DNA from 4 places in the Kocuria oxytropis genome. Region 2 is predicted to be linked to each of the others. Evidence: riboswitches for the same ligand, from Rfam matches in the RefSeq annotation. Region 2 holds a riboswitch; each other region holds the start of a gene.

Region 1 (4,362 bases), on a different contig from region 2:
CGGCGTCGTCGGCTGCCAGGGCGTCGGCCAGGGCGGTGTTGAGCGCCTGGGCGAAGGTCGCGGGCTTGACCGCCGGGGCGTCGCCGGCCGGGGCGGGGGCGTGCAGGGTGCTCACTGTCCGGTCTCCTCTCGGGCGAGCTCGGCGGCCAGGAACTGCTCCTGCTCGGCGAGCTGCGGGGTCTGCTCGGTGTAGACGTGGCGGAACAGCTCGAGCGGGTCGATCTCCACCTCGGCGTTCATGCCGTCGCGCAGGGCCGTGGCGACGTCCTCGGCGGACGCGGCGATGCGCTGCTCCGCCGCGTCGTCGAGCACGCCCTCCGCGGTGAGCCAGGCCCGCATCCGGGTCACCGGGTCCTTGGCGATCCACTCCTGCACCTCGGCGTCGTCCCGGTAGCGGGTGGCGTCGTCGGCGTTGGTGTGCGCCTGCATCCGGTAGGTGTGCGCCTCGACGAGCAGGGGCTCGGACTCGGAGCGCGCCAGGTCCACGGCACGGCGCAGGGTGGCGAGCAGGGCCACGAGGTCGTTGCCGTCCACCCGCTCGCCGGCCATGCCGTAGCCGACCGCCTTGTGCGCGAGGCTCGGGGCGGCGGACTGCTGGGACAGGGGCACGGAGATCGCGTAGCCGTTGTTCTGCACGAAGAACACGACCGGCAGCTTGAACACGGCCGCGAAGTTCAGGGCCTCGTGGAAGTCGCCCTCGCTGGTGGCGCCGTCGCCGCACATCGCCAGGACCACGGTGTCCTCCCCGCGCAGCTTCGCGGCGTGGGCCACGCCCACCGCGTGCAGCAGCTGGGTGGTCAGCGGCGTGGACTGGATGCCCACGCGGTGCTCGTAGGGGTCGTAGCCGCTGTGCCACTCGCCGCGGAAGATGGCCATGACCTGCATCGGGTCCACGCCCTTGGTCATCACGGCCACGGTGTCCCGGTAGGTGGGGAACAGCCAGTCGCCCTCCTCGAGGCACAGGGCGGCGGCCACCTGGCAGGCCTCCTGGCCGTGGCTGGACGGGTAGACGGCCATGCGGCCCTGGCGGACCAGGGCGGAGTTCTGGTCGTTGACCCGCCGCCCGACCACGAGCTTCTCGTAGGCCTCGAGCAGGACGTCCCGGGCGGGCAGCGGGTACTCGTGGCCGGGGCCGGTGCCCTGCTCCTCGGGGGCGAGCAGCCGCCCGTCCGGGGCGACCATGCGGATCTCGCCGCGGGCCGGGAGCATGTACTGCTCCGGCGTGATGCCGAAGGTCTGGGAGGCCCGGAGGATCGGGTCCTCGGGGGTCTCGACGGTCTGGCTCATGGTGTCCCCTCGGTCGGTCCCCGGCCCGGTCACGGGTCCGGGGAGGCGGGAAGGCTGGTGCAACGATGTCTCCCCAGTATGGGAACAGGACCCGGTTCGTATCCACAGAACGGGGAAAGAGCAGAAGAGTGGAGCGAGAAGTGCAGACTGCGTGGACGGAATGGTCTAGTGTGGCGTGGCGCACACACATTCGTCCGGCGCCTCCCGGGCCCCGCGACCGACCCCACCGAAGGAGCCCGCCGTGCCCTCGACCCCCGTGTCCCTCGACGAGACCGACCGGAAGATCCTCGCGGAGCTCTCCCGGGACGCGCGGCAGTCGGTGACCGCGATCGCCGCCGCCGTGCACGTCTCCCGCGCCCACGCCTACGCCCGGATCAACCGGCTCCGGGACGAGGGCGTGATCCTGCGCTTCAGCACCGTGATCGACCCCGTCCGGGCGGGGCTGCAGGCCTCGGCGTACGTGACGCTCAAGCTCCAGCAGAACACCTGGCGGGAGCTGTGCGCCCAGCTCCGGGCGATTCCCGCCGTGCACCACATCGCCCTGGTGGGCGGCAACTTCGACGTCATGCTGCTCGTGCGGGCCGTGGACACCGTGCACCTGCGGCAGGTCATCTTCGAGCACATCCAGCAGCTGCCCGGGGTGGTGGACACCCAGACCTTCCTGGTCTTCGAGGACATCGACACCCGGGCCTGACCCGGGGGCCCGGCCGGCGTCATGTTCCGTCACGGTCGTCATGTTCCGTCGCGGCGGGACAGCCACTACCTCTGCGCATAGTGTGGGCCCAGCTTCACGAGACGTGACCGCGAAGCTCCGACTGGGTCACGCACCAACCCCATGCTCATCGGGTGGTTCGGATGAAGAAGCGGCCTGCATCCTCCGCGGCGCCCCTCCGGCGACCACGGCCGTCCGGTGCGGGTAAGAGCAAGGCACAGGAGCAAGCGCCATGTCCGTCCCCGTGACCGATCACGACCTCGCCACCCGGCAGATCCACGCCGGCACCCACGACCAGCTCGCCCAGCGCACCCTCACGGTCCCGATCTACCAGTCCGCGGCGTACGAGTTCCCCGACTACGAGGCCGCGCGGCAGATGTTCGCCCAGACCCGGCCGGGCTTCACCTACACCCGCACGGGCAACCCGACGGTCGCGGTGCTCGAGCAGCGGATCAGCGACCTCGAGGGCGGCGTGGGCGCCGTGGCGACCGGCTCCGGGCAGTCCGCCGTGGCGGTGGCGCTGCTCGCCCTGCTCGGCCAGGGCGCCGGCAAGCACCTCGTGGCCTCCGAGAAGCTCTACGGCGGGACGGTGGACCTGCTCACCGACTCGTTCGCCGACTGCGGCATCGAGGTCACGTTCACGGACCCCACGACGCCGGGGGCGTGGGCGGCGGCCGTGCGCCCCGACACCCGGGCGTTCCTGCTCGAGTCCATCGGCAACCCGCTGGCCACCCTCCCGGACCTGCCCGGGATCGCCGACGTCGCCCGGGCGGCCGGGGTGCCCGTCGTCGTCGACAACACCCTCGCCTCCCCGGCCCTGTACCGGCCCCTCGAGAAGGGCGCCGACATCGTGGTGCACTCCGCCACCAAGTTCCTCGGCGGGCACGGCAACGCGCTCGCCGGGGCGGTCGTGGACGGCGGGACCTTCGACTGGTCCGCGCGGCCGGGCAGGTGGCCGCAGTTCACGCAGGCCCGCGCCCGCTGGGGCGGGCTGAGCCTGGCCGAGAAGTGCGCCGGGGCGAGCCCCTACCTGCACCTGGTCCGGGCCAAGTACGTGCACGACCTCGGCACCACGCTCTCCCCGTTCAACGCCGCCCAGATCCTGCAGGGCACCGAGACCCTCGAGCTGCGGGTGGCCCGGCACACGGCCTCCGCCCTCGCGGTGGCCGAGTTCCTGACCGGACACCCCGCCGTCGCCCGCGTCCACCACCCCGGCGTGCCCGGGGACCCCGGCGCGGGGATCGCGGCCCGGGACTTCCCCCGCGGCACCGGCTCCGTGTTCTCCTTCGACCTCGCCGCCCCGGCCGCGGCCGTGGGACCGTTCATCGACGCGCTGCGGCTGTTCAAGCTGGTCGCCAACGTCGGGGACACCCGCAGCCTCGTGGCCCACCCCGCGGCCATGACGCACTGCCGCCTGACCCCCGAGCAGCGCCGGGCCGGCGGGATCGCCGAGACCACGATCCGGCTGTCCGTGGGCCTCGAGTCCCCGCAGGACCTCGTGGCCGACCTCGGCCAGGCCCTCGACACCGTCCAGACCACCCGGAAGTGAGCCCCGCCATGACCTCCGCCACCGAGACCCGCACCCGTCCCCGCGGGTTCACGACCACCGCCGTCCACGCCGGCCAGGAGCCGGACCCGCTGACCGGGGCGGTCATCCCGCCCATCTACCAGACCTCCACGTTCGCCCAGGACGGCATCAACGTGCTGCGCGCGGGCCACGAGTACAGCCGCGGCTCCAACCCCACCCGCAGCGGCTTCGAGGAGCAGCTCGCGGCCCTGGAGCGGGGCGAGCGCGGGTTCGCCTTCGCCTCGGGGATCGCCGCCGAGGACGCCCTGCTGCGCGCGGTCCTGCGCCCGGGCGACCACGTCGTGCTCGGGGCCGACGGATACGGCGGCACCAACCGGCTGATCACCACGGTGCTCGCCCCCTGGGAGATCACCCACACCGCGGTGGACACCACCGACCTCGACGACGTCCGCGCGGCGGTGCGTCCCGGCGCCACCCGGGTGCTGTGGCTCGAGACGCCGTCCAACCCGCTGCTCGGCATCGCCGACGTCGCGGCCTGGGCGCAGCTGGCCCGGGACGCCGGGGCGCTGCTCGTCGTCGACAACACCTTCGCGTCCCCGTACCTGCAGAACCCCCTGGAGCTCGGCGCGCACGCCGTGGTGCACTCCACCACCAAGTACATCGGCGGGCACTCCGACGTGCTCGGCGGCGCCGTGGTCGTCGGGACGGCCGAGTGGCGCGGGGCCCCGCTCGCGGAGACGGTCGGCTTCCAGCAGTTCGCCGCCGGGGCCGTGGCCGGCCCCCAGGACAGCTACCTGGCCGCCCGCGGGCTCAAGACCCTCGGGCTGCGGATGGA
Region 2 (4,362 bases):
GGCGTTCGCGCTGGACTCGGTGGCCTGGGCGACGGCTTCCCCGCCTCTTTGCACTGCGTTGGCGGCCGCCATGCCCGCAGCAGCCACAGGAGCAGCTGCTGCACCCGCCGCCGCCGCCGCACCAGCGGAGCCCGCCGTGCCTGCAGCACTGGCCCCAGCGGTGCCGTTGGCCCCACCGGCAGGCGAGGACAGACCCGCAGGCGCGGAACCCGAACTGCCCTTCGAGGGCGGCGCGGAGGAGGAGTCAGAGCCGAAGCCGCGTCCCGAGCGCGCCAGGTGGGAGGCTCCCTGCGGGATTGCCGCGCCCATCGCCGCGATGCCCAGCGCCCCGCCGCTGCTACCGCCGGAGGAGGACATCGAGCCCAGGACGGGGCTGAGGAACCCGATGAGCACGGGCAGGGCGAACACGGAGGCGACGATCATCATCAGCCCGGCGGCGAACTGGATCAGCCCGCTGCCGGAGTCCTCCCACACCCCGGTGGTGGACATCTTGATCGCCAACCCGTAGATCAGGGCCGCGGCGGGCTTGTAGAAGGCGAAGGCCAGGGTCCAGGCGATGACCTTCTGGAAGAAGTTCTTCCCCGTCTCGGTGTTCAGGAAGGCGGCGGAGAGGGGCAGGATCCCGGCCATCAGGAACAGCATCCCGGTGCGCAGCACCATCAGCATCAACTGGATGAGGTTCACGATGATGGCCACGACCCCGCCGACGATGATCAGGATGACGTTGCCGCCCAACCACACCGGATCGGCTGCACCGGCGCTGGTGGCGTTGTCGAGGTCCAACAGCTTGAGCACGTCGGTCTGGAAGTCCTCACCGATGGCGGAGTCGATGATCTGTACGGCTAGGGCGTCGGTGCCGGCCACCAGGACGTTGAGGATCGTCACCCCCGAGGCCGTGACCACGGCCAGGGTGAGCAGATTCTTCAGCAGGTCGCGGGCCGGTTCGGCGCGCTGGGTCCAGGCCATCTCTCCGTGCACGGCTCCTGGGGTCCGGTTGACGCCGTTCACCATGCCGTTGATGACGCCACCCCCAGGCGGGAGTCATCTTCTCGGCGCACAGCGCCCTCAACGACGCCCTGGTCTTCCGCCGGGACATCACTGAGCCCACGTGAGGCTCGGTGGTCGGCCGTCACAACTTGTCACAAACCCGGCCCGACGTCGGCCGAGCGCGACCGCCCGGCCCGAATATGTCCCGACGTGTGTCTTTGTGACAGCCGACCCCACCGTCCGTTGGACTAGAGAGCCGTCCATCGAGTGGGATGAGCGCACCACACCATCCAGAGCGGCCGAGAGATCTGGCTCGACGACGCCGCAGCAACCAGTCAGCCGACCCTGGGACATCGGGACCGGCGGGCACGGTGCTACCGCCAGGACCGATGGAGAATCGAATGAATCACCATGCCACCCAACAGGTCCACGCCGGCTACGAGCCCGAGGCCCCCTACTGGCCGGTGGCCGTACCCATCCACCAGACGGCGGCCTACCGCTTCCCCGATCACGCCACGGCCGCCTCGATGTTCCGGTTGGAGACCCCCGGGTTCACCTACAGCCGCACGGGCAACCCCACGGTCGCTGTGTTCGAGAACCGACTGGCGGCCCTGGAGGGCGGGATCGGGGCCATCGGCACCGCCACGGGACAAGCCGCCGTCGCGCTGTCCCTGCTGACTCTGCTTCACGGCGGCAAGCACTTGGTCGCCTCCAGCCAGCTTTACGGCGGGACGGTGGACCTGCTGACGGACACCTTCGCCGGCTTCGGCATCGAGGTCACTTTCGCCGACCCGGCCGACCCGCAGGCCTGGGGCGCGGCGATCCGGCCGGACACCCGCGCGTTCTTCCTGGAGTCCATCACCAACCCGCTGGCCACCCTGCCGGACCTTCCGGCGCTGGCGGACATCGCCCACGCTTCCGGGGTCCCGGTCGTGGTGGACAGCACCTTGGCGACGCCGGTCCTGTACCGGCCACTGGAACATGGTGCCGACGTGGTGGTGCACTCCGCCACGAAGTTCATCGGCGGGCACGGGGCCGTCCTCGGCGGGGCGATCGTGGACGGCGGCACCTTCGACTACGGCGCAGCCCCGGAGCGGTGGCCCCAACTGACCCGGCCCAAGGTCCGCTACGGCGGCCAGGCACTCATCGACCGGCACGGCCGCGGCGCCTACCTGGCGCTGGCGCGCAGCAAGTTCCTGCACGACCTCGGCCCCTCCCTCGCCCCGGCCAGCGCCGCCCAGTTCATCCAGGGCCTGGAGACCCTCGCCGTGCGCATCACCCGGCAGGAGCAGACCGCGCGAACGGTCGCCGAGCACCTGGCCCGGCACCCCACCGTCGGGCGCGTCCACCACCCGGCGATCCCCGGACACCCCAGCGCCGCCCTCGCCGAGAGGTACTTCCCGCACGGCACCGGCTCGGTGTTCTCCTTCGACCTGGCCGCCGGCCCCGAGGCCATCGGCCCGGTCATCGACGCTCTGGAGCTGTTCCAACTCGTGGCCAACATCGGGGATGTGCGCTCCCTGGTCAGTCACCCGGCGACCATGACGCACTGCCGGCTCACCCCCAACCAACGCCGGGCCGCGGGCATCACTGAGACCACGATCCGGCTGTCCATCGGACTGGAGTGTCCCGAGGACCTGATCGTCGACCTCGACCGGGCGCTGGCCACCGTACCGGCCTCGGCCCTGACCGGGGAGACGCGCTGAGATGACCCTCCTGAACGACACAGCACCGACGGACACTGCGCCGACGGCCCGTCGGGGCTTCCACACGACAGCGGTGCACGCCGGCCAGGCACCCGACCCGCTGACCGGGGCGGTCGTGCCGCCGGTCTACCAGACCAGCACCCTCGTGCAGGACGCATCAATGTGCTGCGCGGCGGCCACGAGTACAGCCGGGGGTCCAACCCGACCCGGACCGGTCAGCGCCGCCTCACCGCCGCGGCCCGCGCGGCCCGGGGAACCGGCAAACCGGAGGCCCGGATCGACGTCGTCCGGGCAGCGCCGGGGGTGCCCGGAGCATGACTGAGGCGACCTTCGGGAGGGCAGTGCACGAGCAGCAGGGAAGGACGTTGGAGATGAGTACGGACCTGGGAGGCAGGCCCCCAGCCCACAGTGAGGAATCGATGCATCAGACCACCAGGACGAACGACTTCACGTTCAGTATCAGCACGACCCGCTTCGATGAGGACTACTGCCCGTCGTCCAGTTCCCGAGGCACGACGAACTTCGCGAACCTGGCCCGCGGCGAGAACCGTCGGCAGAACCTCCGCAACACCCTGACCATGATCAATAGTCGCTTCAACGACCTGGCCCACTGGGACAATCCCAGCCGGGATCGCTATGCCGTGGAGATCGAGATCGTCTCCGTGGACCTGCACTTCGCCGCCGACGGCGACGACGCGGCGTTCCCCCTGATCGAGGTCCTCGACGTGCGGATCTTCGACACGCTGACCAATGTGCACATCGACGGGATCGTGGGGAACAACTTCTCGTCCTACCTGCGGGACCACGACTTCAGCGTGGTGCTGCCGGAACACCACGCGAAGGCGTCCCGGTCCAGCATCCCCGATGACTTCGGCGAATTGCACGGGAAGCTCTTCACGCACTTCCTGGACTCCGACGCCTACCGCGAGCGGTTCCCCCAGCCGCCCGTGATCTGCATCAGCGTCTCGAGCACCAAGACGTATCGTCGGCTCGAGAACCACCATCCGATCCTCGGGGTCGAGTATCGGCAGGATGAATCCTCCTTGACGGATCGATACTTCGAGAAGATGGGACTGCGGGTCCGCTACTTCATGCCCCGCGGCGCGGTCGCACCCCTGGCGTTCTATTTCCGGGGCGATCTCCTCAATGACTATTCCAGCCTGGCACTCATCGGTCTCATCAGCACGATGGAAGCGTTCCAGAAGATCTATCGCCCGGAGATCTACAACGCCAATGCGGCGGCTGGTCGGATCTACCGGCCGAGCCTGGAGAGCCGAGACTACTCGGTGACGCAGATCGCCTACGACCGCCAGGAGCGCAGTCAGCTGGCCCTCCTGCAGGGGAAGTTCACGGAGGAGCACTTCGTGAAGCCACACCAGACCCTCCTGGAGCAGTGGGCCGCGGCCCACTCCGGGCGAGAGACGGAGAAACACCGATGAACACACTGTTGCCCACCACCATCGTCGGCAGCCTGCCCAAGCCCTCCTGGCTCGCGGAAGGTGAGACGCTGTGGTCCCCCTGGAAGCTCGACGGCGAGGAACTGCGCGAGGGCAAGCGGGATGCGCTGAGCCTGGCCGTGGACGAGCAGCACCAGGCGGGTATCGACATCGTCAGCGACGGCGAACAGACCCGTCAGCACTTTGTCACCACGTTCATCGAACACCTCAGC
Region 3 (4,362 bases), on a different contig from region 2:
TTCCGCACCTGGCGGTTCTCAAGCAGCACCCCGAGTCCCTTGCCGTCCACGCCCATGTTGTTGGAGACCACCGTGAGGTCCGTGACCCCGGAGTCCCGCACCGCCTCGATGAGATCCCGGGGGATCCCGCTCAACCCGAAGCCGCCCACGGCGAGCGTCATGCCGTCCTGCAGGCTCTCCGCCAGCAGCTCGGCGGCGTTGTCCCTGACCTTGGACACCTGGTCCCTCCCTCTCGTCCGACTGTGACTCAGCACTCAATCTAGGGAGCCTCCACATACCGGTCAACAGAATCGGCGGAATGACAGCCCTTCTCCTCAGCATCCGGCCATTCACGGGCACGGTGTCCATATAGTGGAGCCATGGGAGCGGAGCGGGAGACGGGATCGGGGACCCAGGTGGTCCACCGGGTGGGGCGGCTGCTGCGGGCCGTGGCCGGCCGGGAGCAGGGCAGCACGGTGGCGGAGCTCGCGGCGCAGACCGGGCTGACCCGGCCCACCGTGCACCGGCTGCTCACGGGGCTGGCCGAGGAGGGCCTCGTGGACCGGGACGCGGGGACGGGGACCTGGCAGCTGGGTCCGGAGCTGTACGTGCTGGGCGCCGTGGCGGCCCACCGCTACCCGATCCGGGAACTGGCCGGGCCCTCGCTGCGCCGGCTCGCGGAGGCCACCGGCGAGAGCGCGTTCCTCTCGGCCCGCCGCGGGCTGGAGACGGTCTGCCTCGCCCGGGTCGAGGGCGCGTTCCCCATCCGCTCGCACGTCCTCTACGAGGGCCTGCGGCTGCCCCTGGGCGTCGCCTCGGCGGGGCTCGCGATCCTGGCCCACCTCCCGGACCCGGAGGTGGAGCGGGTCCTCGCGGCCACCGCCGGGGCACGCGCCGGGTGGGGGCCGCTGCACACGCCCGAGCGGATCCGCGAGCTGCTCGCGGACGTGCGGCGGGAGGGCTTTGCGGTGAACCCCGGGCTGATCGTGGAGGGCAGCTGGGGCATGGCCGCCGCGGTCTTCGACGCCACGGGGGCCCCGGTCTACGCCCTGAGCCTCACGGGCATCGAGCCGCGGTTCACCGGTGAGCGCCGTCAGCCCCTGGGACGGGCCCTGCTCACGGAGGCCCACCGGCTCTCCCGGGAGCTGGGCCACCGCTGAACGTCCCGGTCCGGCCGGGCCGCCGGGAGTGCCCGGGATTCCGGGGCCTGCGGACCGGCGGGACCGGCGAGACCGGCGGAACCGGGCCGATTGCCGCCCGGATGCCGGCCCGCCCGGATGCCGCCCGGGCCAGGCACGGCGGCCCGCCGCCGGGCGGGGCGGGGCTCAGCGGGCGGTCCAGCCGCCGTCCATCGTGTAGGACGCCCCGGTGACCATGGACGCGTGCGGCCCGGCCAGCCAGGCCACGAGGCTGCCGACGTCCTCGGGCTCCACGAGCTTCTTGACCGGCGTCTCGCCGAGCATGATCCGCTCCACCACCTCGGACTCCGGGATCCCGTGCACCGCGGCCTGGTCCGCGACCTGCTTCTCCACCAGCGGGGTGCGGACGTAGCCGGGGTTGACGCAGTTGCTCGTCACCCCGTGCGCCGCCCCCTCCAGGGCGATGGTCTTCGAGAGCCCCTCGAGACCGTGCTTGGCGGAGACGTAGGCGCTCTTGTACGGCGAGGCGCGCAGGCCGTGGACGGACGAGACGTTGACGACCCGCCCCCACCCCTGCTCGTACATGTGCGGCAGCGCGGCGCGGACCAGCAGGAACGGGGACTCCAGCATCAGGACCAGGATCCGGTGGAAGTCCGCCGGGTCGAACTCGTGCAGGGGGGAGACCTTCTGGATGCCGGCGTTGTTGACCAGCACGTCCACCTCGAGGCTCAGGTCCGCGAGCGCCGCGGTGTCGAGCAGGTCGACCGACCAGGCGCGGCCGCCGAGCTCCTCGGCGACGCGCTGCGCGCCGGCCTCGTCGACGTCGGCCACGACCACGTGCGCGCCGGAGCCGGCGAGGGCCCTGGCCGCCGCCAGGCCGATGCCGCTCGCGCCGCCCGTGACGAGCGCCGTGCGGCCCTCGAGGTCCTGCTGCTGGGGCGTCTGGGACATGGGAGTCCTTCCTCTGGTCCGCCGTGCCCGCGGGGTGAGGGGCACGGATCATCGCCACGGTATGTGATCCGGGCCATGTTCGCGAAGGGCATCGCCGCACGGGAGCGGGCGCCGGACGGCGTCACACGGCGTCATGTCCGTCATCCGGGCCCCGAATGGCGCCGGGCGCACGCGTGCGGTTGGATGACAGGGTCACCATCCAGAGCGGCCGAGAGATCTGGCTCGACGACGCCGCAGCAACCCGGGCGACGGCCCCCGTCCCCTCCGGTGCTACCGCCAGGACCGATGGAAAGGACCGACGCCCCATGCTGCGCAGCACGGACCGCATCCGCACGACCCACGCCGGGTCCCTCCCGCGCACCCCGGCGCTGCTCGAGGCCAACCGGGCGAAGGGCGGCGCCCCGGGGCCCGAGCACGAGGCCCTGCTCCACGACTCCGTGCTGGACGTGGTCCGCCGGCAGCGCGAGGCCGGGATCGACGTGGTCAACGACGGCGAGTACGGCCACGCCATGGCCGCGGACGTCGACTACGGCGCGTGGTGGCACTACGTCTTCGCCCGGATCTCGGGCCTCACCCCGGGGGAGGTGGGACTGTGGGAGCAGGAGCCGCAGCGCTCCTCCCCCGGCCGCGTGGTCCTGACCAGCTTCGGGGACCGCCGGGACCGCCAGGCCTTCCACGACGCCTACACGGACCCCGCCTCGGGGATCACCACGGGCACGCAGGCGCCGTTCCCGAGGATCACCGGGAAGCTGGAGTACACGGGTCACGCGGCCGTGGAGGCCGACATCCGCCACCTCCGGGCCGCCCTGCGGGCCACGGGCGCGAGCGAGGGCTATCTCGCCGCGCTGTCCCCGGGCTCCTGCGCCCGGCTGGAGAACACCCACTACGCGGACGAGGACGAGGTGCTCGCCGCGTGCGCCGAGGTCATGCGCGAGGAGTACAGGGCCATCACCGACGCCGGGCTGATCGTGCAGATCGACGACCCCTCCATCGCGGAGAACTGGGACCAGGTCAACCCCGAGCCCGGCGTGGAGGACTACCTCGCGTTCACCCGCAAGCGCGTCGAGGCCCTCAACTACGCCCTGGAGGGGATCCCGGAGGAGCAGGTCCGCTTCCACCTGTGCTGGGGCTCCTGGCACGGCCCGCACACCACCGACCTCGGCTTCGAGCACCTGGTGGAGCTCGTGCTCTCCATCCGGGCGGGCGGCTACAGCTTCGAGGCCGCCAACGCCCGGCACGAGCACGAGTGGAGGGTCTGGCAGGACCACCGGCTGCCCGAGGGCAAGGTCCTCGTCCCGGGCGTCGTCTCCCACGCGACCAACGTGGTGGAGCACCCCGAGCTGGTGGCCGACCGGATCGAGCGCTTCGCCCGCCTGGTGGGGCGTGAGAACGTCATCGCCTCGACCGACTGCGGGCTGGGCGGGCGGATCCACCCGCAGATCGCCTGGGCCAAGCTCGAGTCGCTCGGCCGGGGCGCCGAGCTCGCCTCCCGCCGGCTCTGGTCCTGACCGGCACCGCCGCCGGCCGGTCCCCGCGACCGCCCGCCGCTCGCGGCCGGCCCCCAGCCGCCCGCCGCTCCCCCTGCTGTCCGCGGCTGCCCGCCGCTCCCGCCGCCCGCCGCTCCCGCCGCCCGTCGTTCCCGCCGCAAGTCGTTCCCGCCGCAAGTCGTTCCCCGAGGAGGACACGCATGACCATGCAGAACACCGACCACGTGCAGACCACGCACGTGGGCTCCCTGCCGCGCACCCCGCGGCTGCTGGAGGCCAACCGGCAGCACGCCGAGGGCACCATCACGTTCGAGCAGCTCACCGAGGAGCTCGCCGTCGGCGTCGAGGACGTGGTCCGCCGGCAGCGCGAGATCGGCCTGGACGTCGTCAACGACGGCGAGTACGGGCACACCATGTCCAGCGCGGTCGACTACGGCGCGTGGTGGAACTACTCCTTCTCCCGCCTCGGCGGGCTCACGCCGTCCGACGAGGACCGGTGGGCGTCCACGGAGAAGAGGCGCTCCTCGCCCGGGCACATCGTGCTCACGAGCTTCCCGGACCGCCGGGACCGCGAGCGGTTCCGGGAGGCGTACGAGGACCCGGCGTCGGGCATCCTCACGGGACGCTCCTCGACCACGCAGCCCAAGATCACCGGGCCGCTGAGCTACACCGGGCAGGAGGCGGTGGCCTCGGACGTGCGCCACCTCCGGGCCGCCATGACGGCCGCCGGGGCGGGGACCGGGTTCGTCGCCGCCCTCTCCCCCGGCTCCGCCGCGCGCGTGACGAACGAGTACTACCGGACCGAC
Region 4 (4,362 bases), on a different contig from region 2:
GGTCGTGATCCGGGACATCTCGTCGACCACGGCCTGCACGGCCGCGTCCTCGCCCGTGAGCTCGAAGGTCAGGGAACCGAACGACTGCTCCTGGAGCACGCTGATGCCCCCGTAGGCGATGGTGAAGCGGACCCCGCGGGCGGCGCCGTCCGAGAGCACCCCGCCGATGTCCACGCCGTCGCCGACGTCCACGATGACCAGGCGCCCCCGGTGGGTGCGGCGCAGCCGTGCCACGTCGCGGGCGTCGGGCTCCGAGTGCAGCACGGAGGAGACGAAGCGGTGGGCGGTCTCGGTGCGCGGCCGGGCGAAGATGTCCACGGTGGAGCCGTGCTCCACGACCTTCCCGTCCTGCATCACGGCCACCCGGTCCGCGATGGCCCGCACCACGTCCATCTCGTGGGTGATGATCACGATGGTGATCCCCAGCTCCCGGTTGACCCGCTGCAGCACCTGCAGCACCTCCTGCGTGGTCTCCGGGTCCAGGGCGCTCGTCGACTCGTCGGCCAGCAGCAGCTTCGGGCTGGTGGCCAGGGCGCGGGCGATGCCCACGCGCTGCTTCTGCCCGCCGGAGAGCTGCTCCGGGTAGTTCCCGGCGCGGGCGGCCAGGCCCACGAACTCGAGCAGCTCGGCCACCCGGGCACGGCGCTTCTCCTTCGGCCAGCCGGCCCGCTTGAGCGGGTACTCGACGTTGCCGGCCACGGTCCGGGAGGTGAAGAGGTTGAACTGCTGGAAGATCATGCCGATCTCCTGCCGCACGGGCGCCAGCTCCGTCTCGCGCCGGCCGGCCACCTCGAACCCCTCCACGGTCAGGGACCCGGAGGTCACCGGCTCGAGCCCGTTGATCAGGCGCACGAGGGTGGACTTGCCCGCCCCCGAGTAGCCGATCACGCCGAAGATCTCGCCGCGGCGGACCTCGAGGCTGACGTCGTCGACCGCCACCACCTCGCGGGCCGCCCGGCCCGTGCCGGTGCGGAAGGTCTTGGAGACGTTCTCGAAGCGGACGAGCACCTCCTCGGGGCGCCCGGACGGGGACGGCCCGGTGGGTCCCTCCGCGCTCACTGCTGCTGGTCCTTCAGCTCCTGCTGGTAGCGCTGGGTGAGGTCCTGCAGCTCCTCCGGCTCGAGCTGCAGCGGCACGGCGGTGCCCTTGGTCTCCTCCATCTCGGCGTCGATCACGGGCTGCTCGTGGTAGAGGGCCGCGACCTTCCGCAGGGTCTCGTCGTCGGCGAGCTCCTCCGTCGTGGTGAAGAGGTTGACGTAGGCCCGGGAGCCCTCGGCCTCGGGGTCGTCCTGGGCGAGCGCCGACTTCGGGTCGATGTCCGCCCGGGACAGGAAGTCGTTGTTGATGACCGAGCCGGCCACCGAGTCCAGGGACAGCACCGTCTGCTCCGCCGAGACGGGCGTGACCTTCACCGTGGAGGCCTCGGTGTCGACGTCGAGCTCGGTGGGGATGAGGGTGTCCGAGGTCAGCTCCACGAGGCCGGCGGACTCGAGCACGAGCAGCGCGCGGGAGAGGTTCACGGCGTCGTTGGGCACGGCGATCTCGTCGCCCTTCTGGAACTGCTCCACGGATTCGTACTGGTTGGAGTACAGCCCCAGCGGGTAGATCGAGGTCGAGCCGATCGGGGTGATGGAGCCCCCCGCGGAGTTGTTGTAGTCGGCGAGGAACGGGACGTGCTGGAACCAGGTCATCTCCACGTCGCCGGACTCGGTGGCGGGGTTCGGCTGGTTGTAGTCGGAGAAGTCGACGTACTCGACCGTGATGCCCTGCTCCTCGGCCAGCTTCTTCAGGGCGTCGTGGGTCGGGTCGGTGCCCACCACGCCGATGGTGACCTTGTCGTCGGCCAGGACACCCTCGCCGGAGGACTCCCCGGCGGAGCCGCCGCAGGCGGTGAGGGTGAGGCCGAGGGTCGTGGCCAGTGCGAGGAGGGGGAGGCGCTGCGATCGCATGTGGTGCCTTTCCGTGGGTCCGTTGGTGTCGGAGGTCTTCACCGGGGCCGGGGACCGGCGGCGACGGCCGATCGGCGCGCGGAAGGGCGCGGCAGGCGTCGAGCCGTACTTGCCGCCGGCCGTCCTCGGCCGTGGCCGGATGGTTCACCTGGGGCACCCCACTACGGGAGAGGGTTGCCGCCCAGCAAGCCAGGGCTCGGTGCTGGGACTCGTCATCCGGCCGACAGACTAGCACGGACGCGCCCGCTCGCGGCGCCGGGCCGGGAGCGCGGGAGGCGGGACCCGGGAGCGCCGGAGCCGGCGGCCGGGTCAGCCGGCCAGGACCTCCTGGGCGCGGCACCGTGCCCAGCGCTCGGCCTCGAGGACCGCCTCCAGGTCCGGCTCCCCGGACCCGTCGTGCTCCTCCAGCACCGCCTCGACCGTGTCCACGATGGCCGGGAAGCGGATCCGGCCGTCGTGGAAGGCGTGCACCGCCTCCTCGTTGGCGGCGTTGAACACCGCGGGGAAGGTCCCGCCCCGCTCCCCCGCGGCCTTGATCAGCTCCACGGCCGGGAACACCACCGGGTCGAGGGGTTCGAAGGTCCACTCGGTGGCGCGCGTCCAGTCGCACGGCAGCGCGGCCCCGGGCACCCGGTGCGGCCAGGCCAGGCCGAGGGCGATGGGCAGGCGCATGTCCGGGGGCGAGGCCTGGGCGAGGGTGGAGCCGTCCACGAACTGGACCATGGAGTGGACCACCGACTGCGGGTGGACGACCACGTCGATGCGCTCGAGGGGCACGTCGAAGAGCAGGTGCGCCTCGAGCACCTCGAGCGCCTTGTTCACCATGGTCGCCGAGTTGGTGGTCACCATCAGCCCCATGTCCCACGTGGGGTGCCGCAGGGCGTCCCGCGGGGTGACCGACTCCAGCTCCGCCCGGGACCGGCCGCGGAACGGCCCGCCGGAGGCCGTGAGGACGAGCCGGTCCACCTCCCCGGCCGTTCCGCCGCGCAGCGCCTGGGCCAGCGCGGAGTGCTCGGAGTCCACGGGGATCAGCGCGTCCGGGTCCCCGGTGGCCGCCGCGGCGGAGCGGACGAGGGCGCCGCCGGCGATCAGCGACTCCTTGTTCGCCAGGGCCAGCTTGTGCCCGGCCCCGAGCGCCGCCAGCGTGGGGGCGAGCCCGATGGACCCGGTGATCCCGTTGAGCACCAGGTCCGCGTCGGGATGGGCCGCGGCCGCCGACGCCGCACCGGGCCCGTGCTCGATGTGCGGGCGGTAGCCCCACGCCCCGGCGGCCCCGGCCCGCTCCGCGATCAGGCCGGCCAGTCGGGCGGCGTCCTGGCCGGTGCCGCTCGTGGCCACCAGGGAGGCCCGGGTCTCGACGGCCTGCTCGGCCAGCAGCTCGAGGTGGCCGCGCCCCGCGGCGAGGGCGGTCACGCGGAACGGCTCCGGCCCCTCGAGCCCGCGTGCGGCCCGGACGACGTCGAGGGCCTGGGTGCCGATCGAGCCCGTGGAGCCCAGGACGACGATCCTGCGGGGACCGGCGGCGGCCAGGGCCTGCAGCTCGGGCGTCGGGCGGGTGCGGGGCGAGGAGGCGGGGGACGTCATGGCCCCAGTATCCCCCGGCCCCGGCCCGCCCCGGGTCCCCGCCGGCACCGTGCGGGCCGCGGGGGCCCGGGGCGGGAGGCCCGGGTGCGACGAGGCCCCGTCCACCGGCAGCGGTGGACGGGGCCTCGGGGACCGGTGTGGTCGGGTCAGTGCGTCGTGCGGCCCTTGCGGCCGGTGACCGCACCCCAGATGAAGAGCACGATGAGCGCTCCCACGACGGCGGTGATGATGGTACCGATGTCGAAGACGGACTCCAGGTCGCCGATGCCGATCAGCGAGCCGAGGAAACCTCCGAGGAGGGCTCCGACGATGCCGAGGACCATGGTGACGAGAATTCCGCCGCCCTGGTTGCCCGGCATGATGAGCTTGGCGAGGGCGCCGGCGATGAGGCCGAGGACGATCCAGCTGATGATTCCCATGATGGCTCCTTATCCGTCCCGGGAGGGACTTTCAGTGTACGCAACCGGCGAGTATCCCTGGAATACCCTGGACCGGCTTCGGGGCCAACACTAACCGACGATCAGCCGCCTGTCTTTTCACGGAGGCGAATTCTCGGGGGCCGACGGGAAAACGGACCGGCCCGCCGGAAGCCGGGGCTTCGGGCGGGCCGGGGATCGTCCCAGGTGGGAGCGGAAGTGGCGTCAGTGGGCGACAGGCTTCTCCGCGCCGATGCCTGTGAGGGAGCGCACCTCCATCTCGGACTGCTTGACGGGGTCCTCGAGCCGGCGCTCCGTCATGGAACCGATGAAACCGAGGAGGAAGGAGGCCGGGATCGAGACCAGGCCCGGGTTCTGCAGCGGGAACCACGCGAAGTCCGCGGTCGGGATCA

Evidence for each region. A riboswitch is a leader RNA that binds a small molecule or an ion and turns the genes downstream of it on or off. The one in region 2 is predicted to bind S-adenosylmethionine.
Region 1: another riboswitch for S-adenosylmethionine. It lies ahead of QYM41_RS14440 (O-acetylhomoserine aminocarboxypropyltransferase/cysteine synthase family protein); the one in region 2 lies ahead of QYM41_RS14635 (O-acetylhomoserine aminocarboxypropyltransferase/cysteine synthase family protein).
Region 3: another riboswitch for S-adenosylmethionine. It lies ahead of QYM41_RS01290 (cobalamin-independent methionine synthase II family protein); the one in region 2 lies ahead of QYM41_RS14635 (O-acetylhomoserine aminocarboxypropyltransferase/cysteine synthase family protein).
Region 4: another riboswitch for S-adenosylmethionine. It lies ahead of QYM41_RS08055 (MetQ/NlpA family ABC transporter substrate-binding protein); the one in region 2 lies ahead of QYM41_RS14635 (O-acetylhomoserine aminocarboxypropyltransferase/cysteine synthase family protein).

What each region holds. Positions count from the first base shown of each region.
Region 1 is NZ_JAVFXA010000015.1:21,533-25,894, reverse strand. Features, by position in the region: gene QYM41_RS14455 (alpha-ketoacid dehydrogenase subunit beta) at 1-115, opposite strand, end outside; gene QYM41_RS14450 (thiamine pyrophosphate-dependent dehydrogenase E1 component subunit alpha) at 112-1,287, opposite strand; gene QYM41_RS14445 (Lrp/AsnC family transcriptional regulator) at 1,529-1,981, shown strand; SAM riboswitch class IV at 2,074-2,193, shown strand; gene QYM41_RS14440 (O-acetylhomoserine aminocarboxypropyltransferase/cysteine synthase family protein) at 2,232-3,548, shown strand; gene QYM41_RS14435 (cystathionine gamma-synthase) at 3,557-4,362, shown strand, end outside.
Region 2 is NZ_JAVFXA010000016.1:243-4,604, forward strand. Features, by position in the region: gene QYM41_RS14630 (TrbL/VirB6 family protein) at 1-978, opposite strand, end outside; SAM riboswitch class I at 1,271-1,383, shown strand; gene QYM41_RS14635 (O-acetylhomoserine aminocarboxypropyltransferase/cysteine synthase family protein) at 1,389-2,693, shown strand; partial or broken gene QYM41_RS14640 (PLP-dependent transferase) at 2,695-2,930, shown strand; gene QYM41_RS14645 (DUF1852 domain-containing protein) at 3,113-4,132, shown strand; gene QYM41_RS14650 (methionine synthase) at 4,129-4,362, shown strand, end outside.
Region 3 is NZ_JAVFXA010000001.1:275,522-279,883, forward strand. Features, by position in the region: gene QYM41_RS01275 (CoA transferase subunit A) at 1-218, opposite strand, end outside; gene QYM41_RS01280 (IclR family transcriptional regulator) at 360-1,139, shown strand; gene QYM41_RS01285 (3-hydroxybutyrate dehydrogenase) at 1,305-2,069, opposite strand; SAM riboswitch class I at 2,262-2,361, shown strand; gene QYM41_RS01290 (cobalamin-independent methionine synthase II family protein) at 2,375-3,577, shown strand; gene QYM41_RS01295 (cobalamin-independent methionine synthase II family protein) at 3,757-4,362, shown strand, end outside.
Region 4 is NZ_JAVFXA010000006.1:81,016-85,377, forward strand. Features, by position in the region: gene QYM41_RS08050 (methionine ABC transporter ATP-binding protein) at 1-1,059, opposite strand, end outside; gene QYM41_RS08055 (MetQ/NlpA family ABC transporter substrate-binding protein) at 1,056-1,949, opposite strand; SAM riboswitch class IV at 2,050-2,166, opposite strand; gene dxr (1-deoxy-D-xylulose-5-phosphate reductoisomerase) at 2,259-3,533, opposite strand; gene QYM41_RS08065 (GlsB/YeaQ/YmgE family stress response membrane protein) at 3,680-3,952, opposite strand; gene QYM41_RS08070 (monocarboxylic acid transporter) at 4,175-4,362, opposite strand, start outside.